2 regions of the Parvibaculum sp. MBR-TMA-1.3b-4.2 genome follow, and region 1 is predicted to be linked to the other one. Evidence: predicted binding sites of a transcription regulator. Region 1 holds the regulator's gene; the other holds the start of a gene.
The links. The regulator LexA, encoded in region 1, represses DNA repair genes until DNA is damaged. The targets are predictions, from matches to a motif close to TGTTCNNNNTGTGTTCNG.
Positions count from the first base shown of each region.

Region 2: ACSSVQ_RS12245 (adenosylcobalamin-dependent ribonucleoside-diphosphate reductase) is a predicted target of LexA. The motif match lies at 2,439-2,456, and genes of this name have one in related genera.

Region 1 covers NZ_JBRJHC010000001.1:477,639-481,449, forward strand. Annotated here, with positions in the region: gene ACSSVQ_RS02580 (molybdopterin molybdotransferase MoeA) at 1-925, shown strand, start outside; gene lexA (transcriptional repressor LexA) at 1,058-1,765, shown strand; gene ACSSVQ_RS02590 (ComEC/Rec2 family competence protein) at 1,784-3,811, opposite strand, start outside.
Region 2 covers NZ_JBRJHC010000001.1:2,545,088-2,548,898, forward strand. Annotated here, with positions in the region: gene ACSSVQ_RS12240 (hypothetical protein) at 1-96, opposite strand, end outside; gene ACSSVQ_RS12245 (adenosylcobalamin-dependent ribonucleoside-diphosphate reductase) at 123-2,399, opposite strand; gene ACSSVQ_RS12250 (hypothetical protein) at 2,715-2,855, opposite strand; gene ACSSVQ_RS12255 (lysophospholipid acyltransferase family protein) at 3,071-3,808, opposite strand.

The sequences.
Region 1 (3,811 bases):
CATCTTCACCGGCGCGCCCCTGCCCCGCGGGGCCGACGCTATCGTCATTCAGGAAGACACCGAGCGCGACGGCGATCATGTCGTGGTCAGGGAAGCTGCCAGGACAGGCGATCATGTGCGTGCGACGGGGCTCGATTTCAGAACCGGAGACAGCGGCATTCTGCATGGCACAAGGCTCAACCATGCCGACATCGCGCTGGCCGCGGCCATGAATGTCTGTGAGCTGAAGGTTGCGCGGCGTCCCGTCATCGCCTTCTTCTCGACCGGCAACGAACTGGTGCGCCCCGGCGAGGAGCCAGCCGCTCACCAGATCGTGTCCGCCAATAATGACGGGCTTGCCGCCCTCATTTCCGAGGCAGGCGGCGAGCCTCTCGACCTCGGGATCGCGCGGGACGAAGAAGCCGACATCCGAGAGACCGCGGAACGGGCCAGACAGGCGGACATGCTGGTGACGCTGGGCGGCGCATCGGTGGGCGACCACGACCTCGTGCAATCCGCCCTCACGCCGGACGGGCTCGATATCGAGTTCTGGCGCGTCGCCATGCGGCCCGGCAAACCGCTGATGTTCGGCGCGCTGGGAGACCTGCCCATGCTCGGCCTGCCCGGAAACCCGGTATCGGCCCTTGTCTGCGCGGTGCTCTATCTGAAGCCCGCCATCTTGCGGATGCAGGGCGGCAATCCGGGGCCTCATTTCGCCATGGCGCGGCTCGGGCGGGAGCTGCCGGGCAATGGCGCGCGCGAGGACTATATGCGGGCGGCGCTGGACCATATCGACGGCGAGCTTTCCGTTGCCACGGCTGCCGAGAAACAGGACAGCTCGATGCTCTCCACGCTGTCCCAGGCCGGCTGCCTGATCGTCCGGCCGCCTCATGCCGAACCGGCAAAAGCCGGGGAAATCGTCAAGATTCTCCCGTTGCGCGCATAAGCGGAAAATTATCCACAGGGCGCTTGACGCTTGTGGAGAACCAAAGTAGAACTCTTTCAGACGTTTTTGTTTTGTTCCTGATTTGCGTTCAAACGCTACGCAAGCGCGGCACAGGCTTGGAGGGGTTCCGGGATGCTCACCCGTAAACAACATGAATTGCTCATGTTCATCCATGAACGAGTGAAGGAGTCCGGGGTCCCGCCCAGCTTCGACGAGATGAAGGACGCGCTGGATCTGCGCTCCAAGTCCGGCATTCACCGGCTCATCTCCGCGCTGGAAGAGCGCGGGTTCATCCGGCGCCTGCCGCATCGGGCAAGAGCGCTGGAAATTCTCAAATTGCCGGAATCCTCGCAGCCCAGTCTGGCCGCCAATCGGGCCAAAGGCTTCTCTCCCAGCGTGATCGAAGGCAGCCGCGGCAAGACGAGCCACGACCTGATGCCCTCGTCGCAGGAAGAGCGTTCGCTGACCGTTTCCGTGATGGGCCGTATCGCCGCCGGTACGCCGATCGAGGCGCTGCAGGAGGAAAGCCACCAGGTCGATGTGCCGATGAGCCTGATCGGCTCCGGCGAGCATTATGCGCTGGAGGTAAAGGGCGACTCGATGATCGAGGCCGGTATTCTGGATGGCGACACGGTTCTCATTCAGCGATGCGACACCGCCACCAGCGGAGACATCGTCGTGGCGCTGGTGGACGGCTATGAGGCCACGCTGAAGCGGCTGCGCAAGAAGGGCGATTCCATCGCGCTCGAAGCGGCAAACCCGGCCTATGAAACCCGTATCTTCGGGCCAGACCGGGTGAAGGTTCAGGGCAAGCTTGTCGGCCTGCTGCGCCGCTACTGATTTCCCGCTTTTGCCCTATCAGGGCTGACGAACCCAGGGCCGTGCTCCCCGCGCGGCCCTTGCCGTTTCTATTGTCGGCTTACCGTCCGTCTCCAGACGAATAGTCGTCGCCCCGTTCCGCCAGAAATCGAAATAGTCGAGAATGAGATCGGCGCGGCAGCCCTTTCGGATCGCCCTGCCGACCGGCACAGCCGAGACGATGATGTCGGCCAGCTCGCAATCCTCCATGACAGCGCCGATGCTCTTCGAGTAGGCGATAAGGGGACGGCTTTTTTCGTGAAAAGCACAGCCGCGCGCATCGCAACGCCATGGAGATTCCGTGCTCGATACCGCCTCGCGCGCGCTTCGCCGGTCGCCCTCCATGCGCAACCATTGTTGCGCCGTGTATGAAGGGCGCGCCGAGGTCAGATAGATATCGCCATCGAGCCCGCGCGCGGCAACGATCCCACCTTCCCTCCCGATGAAGATGTCCGGTCGCGACAGATGCGGCCAGAGCAGAAGGCCTCCCAGCAAAGGCAGCAGGCCGAGCCAGCGACAGCCGCGACGCCACAGGGCAATCCACAAACCGCCTAACGTCACAAGCGCCAGGGCACCGAGCGAGGCTGAAGGAATAAGCCGGTCCGCCCCGCCCCAATGCGCCACGTCATGCGCCACCGTCAACATCCAGCCGATCCCCTTGCCCATGACCCAGAAGGCCGGTGCGTCGGCGCCGAAAGGCATGAGCAAAAGACCTATCAAGGCGGCGGGCATGACCACGAGACCGACCAGGGGCATGGCGGCCAGATTTCCCGCCAGCCCGAAAACGGCGAGCCTGTTGAAATTGAACGCGGCATAGGGCGCCGTTGCCAACCCTGCCACGATGCTCGTCAGCGTCAGGCCCGTGAAATAGATCAGCACGAGGCGCGGCCATTGGGCGGGGCCTCCCCGCAGGTCGCCCCTCGACAAGGCGATGAAGCGCTGGACGCTTTTGCTCTCGTAAAAGGCAACGAGCGCAACCGCCGCGGCAAACGACATCTGGAAGCTGGCGCCCAGCAGGCTTTCCGACTGCCACAGCAGAACGACAGTCGCAGCGAGAGCAACATTCCGTAGGCTGATGGCTGGGCGGTCGAGCAGGATCGCTCCCAGCATAAGCGTCACCATGATAAAGGCGCGTTGCGTCGCAATCGCGCCGCCGGAGACCAGGAGATAAAAGGCGGCACCGGAAAACGCCACGAGCGCCGCCCATTTCTTCACCGGGTAGCGCAATGCAAGCGCCGGCACGGCTGCCAGCACAGCACGGGCAAGCCAGAACAGCGTGCCGCTGAACAGCGCCATATGAAGGCCGGAGATGGCCAGCACATGGGCGAGCCCCGCCGCGCGCAGATCTTCCGTCACGCCTTCCGGGATGGCGCGACGCTCGCCGGTCACCAGCGCGGCGGCGACCGCCCCTTCCGGCCCGCCGATGGACGCCCGGATATGGGTGGCGATCGCATTGCGAAGCGCGGCGATCCGGGACCGCGGACCTCCCGTGGAGGGGCTGAGTATCTCCGGGGCGGTATAGGCAAAGCCGACCGCCCCGAGGCCTTCGAACCAGGCCTGACGCGCATAGTCGAACCCGCCCGGCAAAACCGGATCGGGCGGCGGCATGAGACGGGCGCGGAGGCGAATTTCCTCGCCCGGCTGGAGCGCCACATTTTTCAGCCGAATACGCAGTCTTACTTTGGCAGGCCGTTTTTCGGGCGGCAGCCCGGCAAAGGCCGACGGCGCCATAAGCACGGTGAGGTCTCCCGCCTCGCCCGCCTCGACAAAGAGAACCCTTCCCGTCAGCTCGCCCGCCGTCTCGTCCGCCAGGACCGGCGCCGCCACCAGAGCCGTCCGCAGCGACGCCGCGGCAAAGCCCGCGGTCACCGCCCCCAGAACGCAGAGGAGAAGCAAGACCCAGGACAACCGGCGAAATACCCATAAGGCGCAGGCGAGGATCAGAAATCCGGCAAGAGACAGCCAGAGCGGCGGTTCGACCGGCAGGCCGAAATAGGCCGCGATGCCGCAGGCCAGAAGCACGGGAAG
Region 2 (3,811 bases), 2.1 Mb from region 1:
GTAGCCGACATTGAGGAAGGTCTGAGTGATTGACCACGCCAGAATGAACAACCCCATGATCTTGATCAGCAGGCGCGTCAGGTCATGGTAGTTCATTCGGCTCTCCCCCTTGAGGTGCTACCTCAACTGCACTTCGAATGCCCGCAGGAGGGACATGTCTCGCAGCCTTCCTGCTTGATCATGCCATAGGCGCCGCAGCGCGGGCAGGGTTTGCCTCGCGGGCGCTCGTCGGTTTCGCCGACGGCCTTCTGCATCGCCTCGGTGATCGGCTTGCCGTCCTTTGCCGCGATGAAGCCGGTGTCGATCATGTGCTGCTCGATGACGCCGCCGATGGCCGCCAGCAGGCTCGGCACATAGCGGCCGCCCATCCAGGCGCCGCCGCGCGGGTCGAACACGGCTTTCAGTTCCTCCACCACGAAGGTCACGTCGCCGCCGCGGCGGAAGACGGCGGAAATCATCCGCGTCAGCGCCACCGTCCAGGCGTAATGTTCCATGTTCTTGGAGTTGATGAAGATCTCGAAGGGCCGCCTGCGTCCGTCCTGCAGGATGTCGTTGATGGTGATGTAGATCGCATGGTCCGATTCCGGCCATTTGATCTTGTAGGTGAAGCCGGGAAGGATTTCGTCGCGCTGCAGCGGCTGCCACATGCGCACCACGCCGTCTTCGGTCACGGGGGCCGGTACCGGTTCGGGCTGCGCCGCCGGTTCCTCGTCCACGGAGAGGACGGAGCCGCGCACATCGCTCGGGCGGTAGGTGGTGCAGCCCTTGAGCCCCTTCTCATAGGCGTCGGTATAGACGCTCTTGAAGGCTTCGAAGGAGATGTCGGCGGGCACGTTGATCGTCTTGGAAATCGAGCTGTCGATATAGTCCTGCACCGCGGCCTGCACGGCGATGTGCTCGGCGGGCGAGAGTGTTTGCGCATTGACGAAATAATCCGGCAGCTCCGCCTTTTCGCCGAAGCGCGCGTGATACTGCTCCACGGCATAGTCCTTCACGCGCTCCTCGCGGCGCGTACCGTCCGGCAGCAGAACTTTCCGCGTATAGGCATAGGCGAAAACCGGCTCGATGCCCGACGACACATTGCCCGCGAAAAGCGAGATGGTGCCGGTCGGCGCGATGGAGGTGACGAGCGCGTTGCGGATGCCATGTTTGGCGATGGCTTCGCGCACATCCTCGTCCAGCGTGGCGATGGTCTCGCCCGCCAGATAGGCGTCCGCGTCGAACAGCGGGAAGGCGCCCTTTTCGGCGGCGAGATCGACCGAGGCGAGATAGGCCGCGCGCGAAAGCCTGTGCATCCATTTGCGGATGAGCGCCACGCTTTCGTCCGAGCCGTAGCGCGTCCGGCACATGATGAGCGCATCGGCAAGCCCCGTCACGCCGAGGCCGATGCGGCGCTTGGCCTTTGCCTCATGCTCCTGCTCGGGCAGGGGGAAGCGCGACACGTCCACCACATTGTCCATGGCGCGCACGGCGGTGCGCACCAGCGCGTCGAGTTCGTCCTCGTCGAGCGCGGCATCGTCGCCGAACGGGTCCTTCACCAGCGCGGCGAGGTTGATCGAGCCCAGCAGGCACGCCCCATAGGGCGGCAGGGGCTGCTCGCCGCAGGGGTTCGTCGCCTGGATCGTCTCGGCGTAATAGAGATTGTTCTTCTTGTTGATGCGGTCGATGAAGATCACGCCCGGTTCGGCATAGGCATAGGTCGCGGCGATGATCTTGTCCCAGAGCGCGCGCGCCTTCAGCGTGCGGAAGACCGTGCCGTTGAAGGTGAGGTCCCAATCGGCGTCCGCCTTCACCGCGTCCATGAAGGGGTCGGTTGCCAGCACCGACAGGTTGAACATGTTGAGGCGGCCCGGCTCGCGCTTGGCGTCGATGAAATCCTCGATGTCCGGGTGGTCGCAGCGCATGGTCGCCATCATCGCGCCCCGGCGCGAACCTGCCGACATGATGGTGCGGCACATCGCGTCCCATACATCCATGAAGGAAAGCGGGCCGGAGGCATCCGCTCCCACGCCGTGCACGGGCGCGCCCTTGGGGCGCAGCGTGGAGAAGTCGTAGCCGATGCCGCCGCCCTGCTGCATGGTCAGCGCGGCTTCCTTCAGATTGTCGAAGATGCCCGCCATGGTGTCGGGCACGGTGCCCATCACGAAGCAGTTGAAGAGCGTCACGTCGCGCGCGGTGCCCGCGCCGGCGAGAATGCGGCCGGCCGGCAGGAAGCGGAACCCTTCCATCGCCTCATGGAACTTTTCCGCCCACAGGCTGCGCTTTTCCGGCGCCTCGGCGGCCGCCAGCGCATTGGCGACGCGCTTCCATGTGTCCTCCACGGTGAGGTCCACGGGCGTGCCGTCTGCCGCATGCAGGCGGTATTTCATGTCCCAGATCTGTTCTGCGATGGGTTTCATATCTTGAGCCTAATTCCGATCCTGTGATCGGTCCATAAATGTTCTTGTATCGTTCTTGGATGTTGAAGAAGTTTGGACCGAAAAAATCAGGCAAAAACTTGGGAGAATTGAGCGCTGCCTGCAACGGCGTTTTCCAAAAATAGGAAATTTCCTATTTTTGGAGAGGAAATATCTGTACGAAATATCGTACGATGCAAAATGCATAACGTTTTTGAATGGTGATTGGGGGTTGCACGGTTCTACCTCTGAAAGCGCCTCAAAAATGAAGGGCGGGAGCTAAAGCCCCCGCCCAGAGAAGTTGAAGAAGACGAAGAATTAGCGCTTCTTCTTGCCGCCGCCGGAATTTTTAGGCGGTGTCTTGATGGTTTCCACTACCGTCGTGCTCGGCCTGCGCTTGGCCTCATCGACGGGAATGAACTGACCGTTGCGGGCGTCACGCCCAATTTTATGTGTCATCGTGTTTTCCTTTCATGATGACAATTGACGAAGCGGCTCGTGGGGTTCTTTGCAGGGACACACCCACGAGCCGTTTCACATTCTATATCTGACACAACCGGAACGCGAGTCCTTGTGGTCCCTTGACCGCAGGGGCTCAAGATATTGAAGTTGTTAGAGTTCTCGCCTGCCGTGGCGGGACGGACCGCAGCTGCATGAGACGTGTCGGCGCAAGTCTAGTCCGCCGCCTCTAGCAGGGCCGTTTCGCCCCGCGCCTCGGCCACCAGTTTCGCGGTGGCCGGTTCGATGCGTTTTTCCAGTTCCGCCATGAAGCTCTTGCGGTCGAGGCCGGGCGGAATGGGGTCGAGGAATTCGATGACGATTGTGCCGGGGCGTTTGGCGAAGCCGCGCCGTGCCCAGTACATACCCGAATTCACCGCCACCGGCACGCAAGCGACGTCGAGCTGGCGGTAAAGCGCGGCCACCCCCGGCTTGTAGTCCGGCGCGGCGTCGGGCGCCATGCGCGTGCCTTCGGGAAAGATCAGGACGGGCCGTCCCAGCCCCAGCGCGGCCTTTGCCTGCGCGATGAGCTTGCGGATGGCGGCCGAGCCCGAGCCCCGGTCGATGGCGATCATGCGCGTCTTCAGCGAGTACCAGCCGTAATAGGGGACCATCAGAAGTTCTTTTTTCATCACGATGGCCGGATCGCGCAGCAGGGCGGTGGCGATGATCGTGTCCCACATGGACTGGTGCTTGGCGGCGATCAGCACCGCGCCCTCCGGTATGCGCCCGCGCACCTCGTAACGGGTCCCTGCGCAGACCCGGAGCAGGAACATGGTGAGGCGGGACCACAGGTTCATGGCCCGGACCGTCCAGCCGCGCGGCATCAGAAAGAGCGGCGTGGCGGCGATGCACATGATGATGGACATCAGCCAGAAGGACAGGTTGAAAAAGGTCGAGCGAAGCCAGAGCAAGGA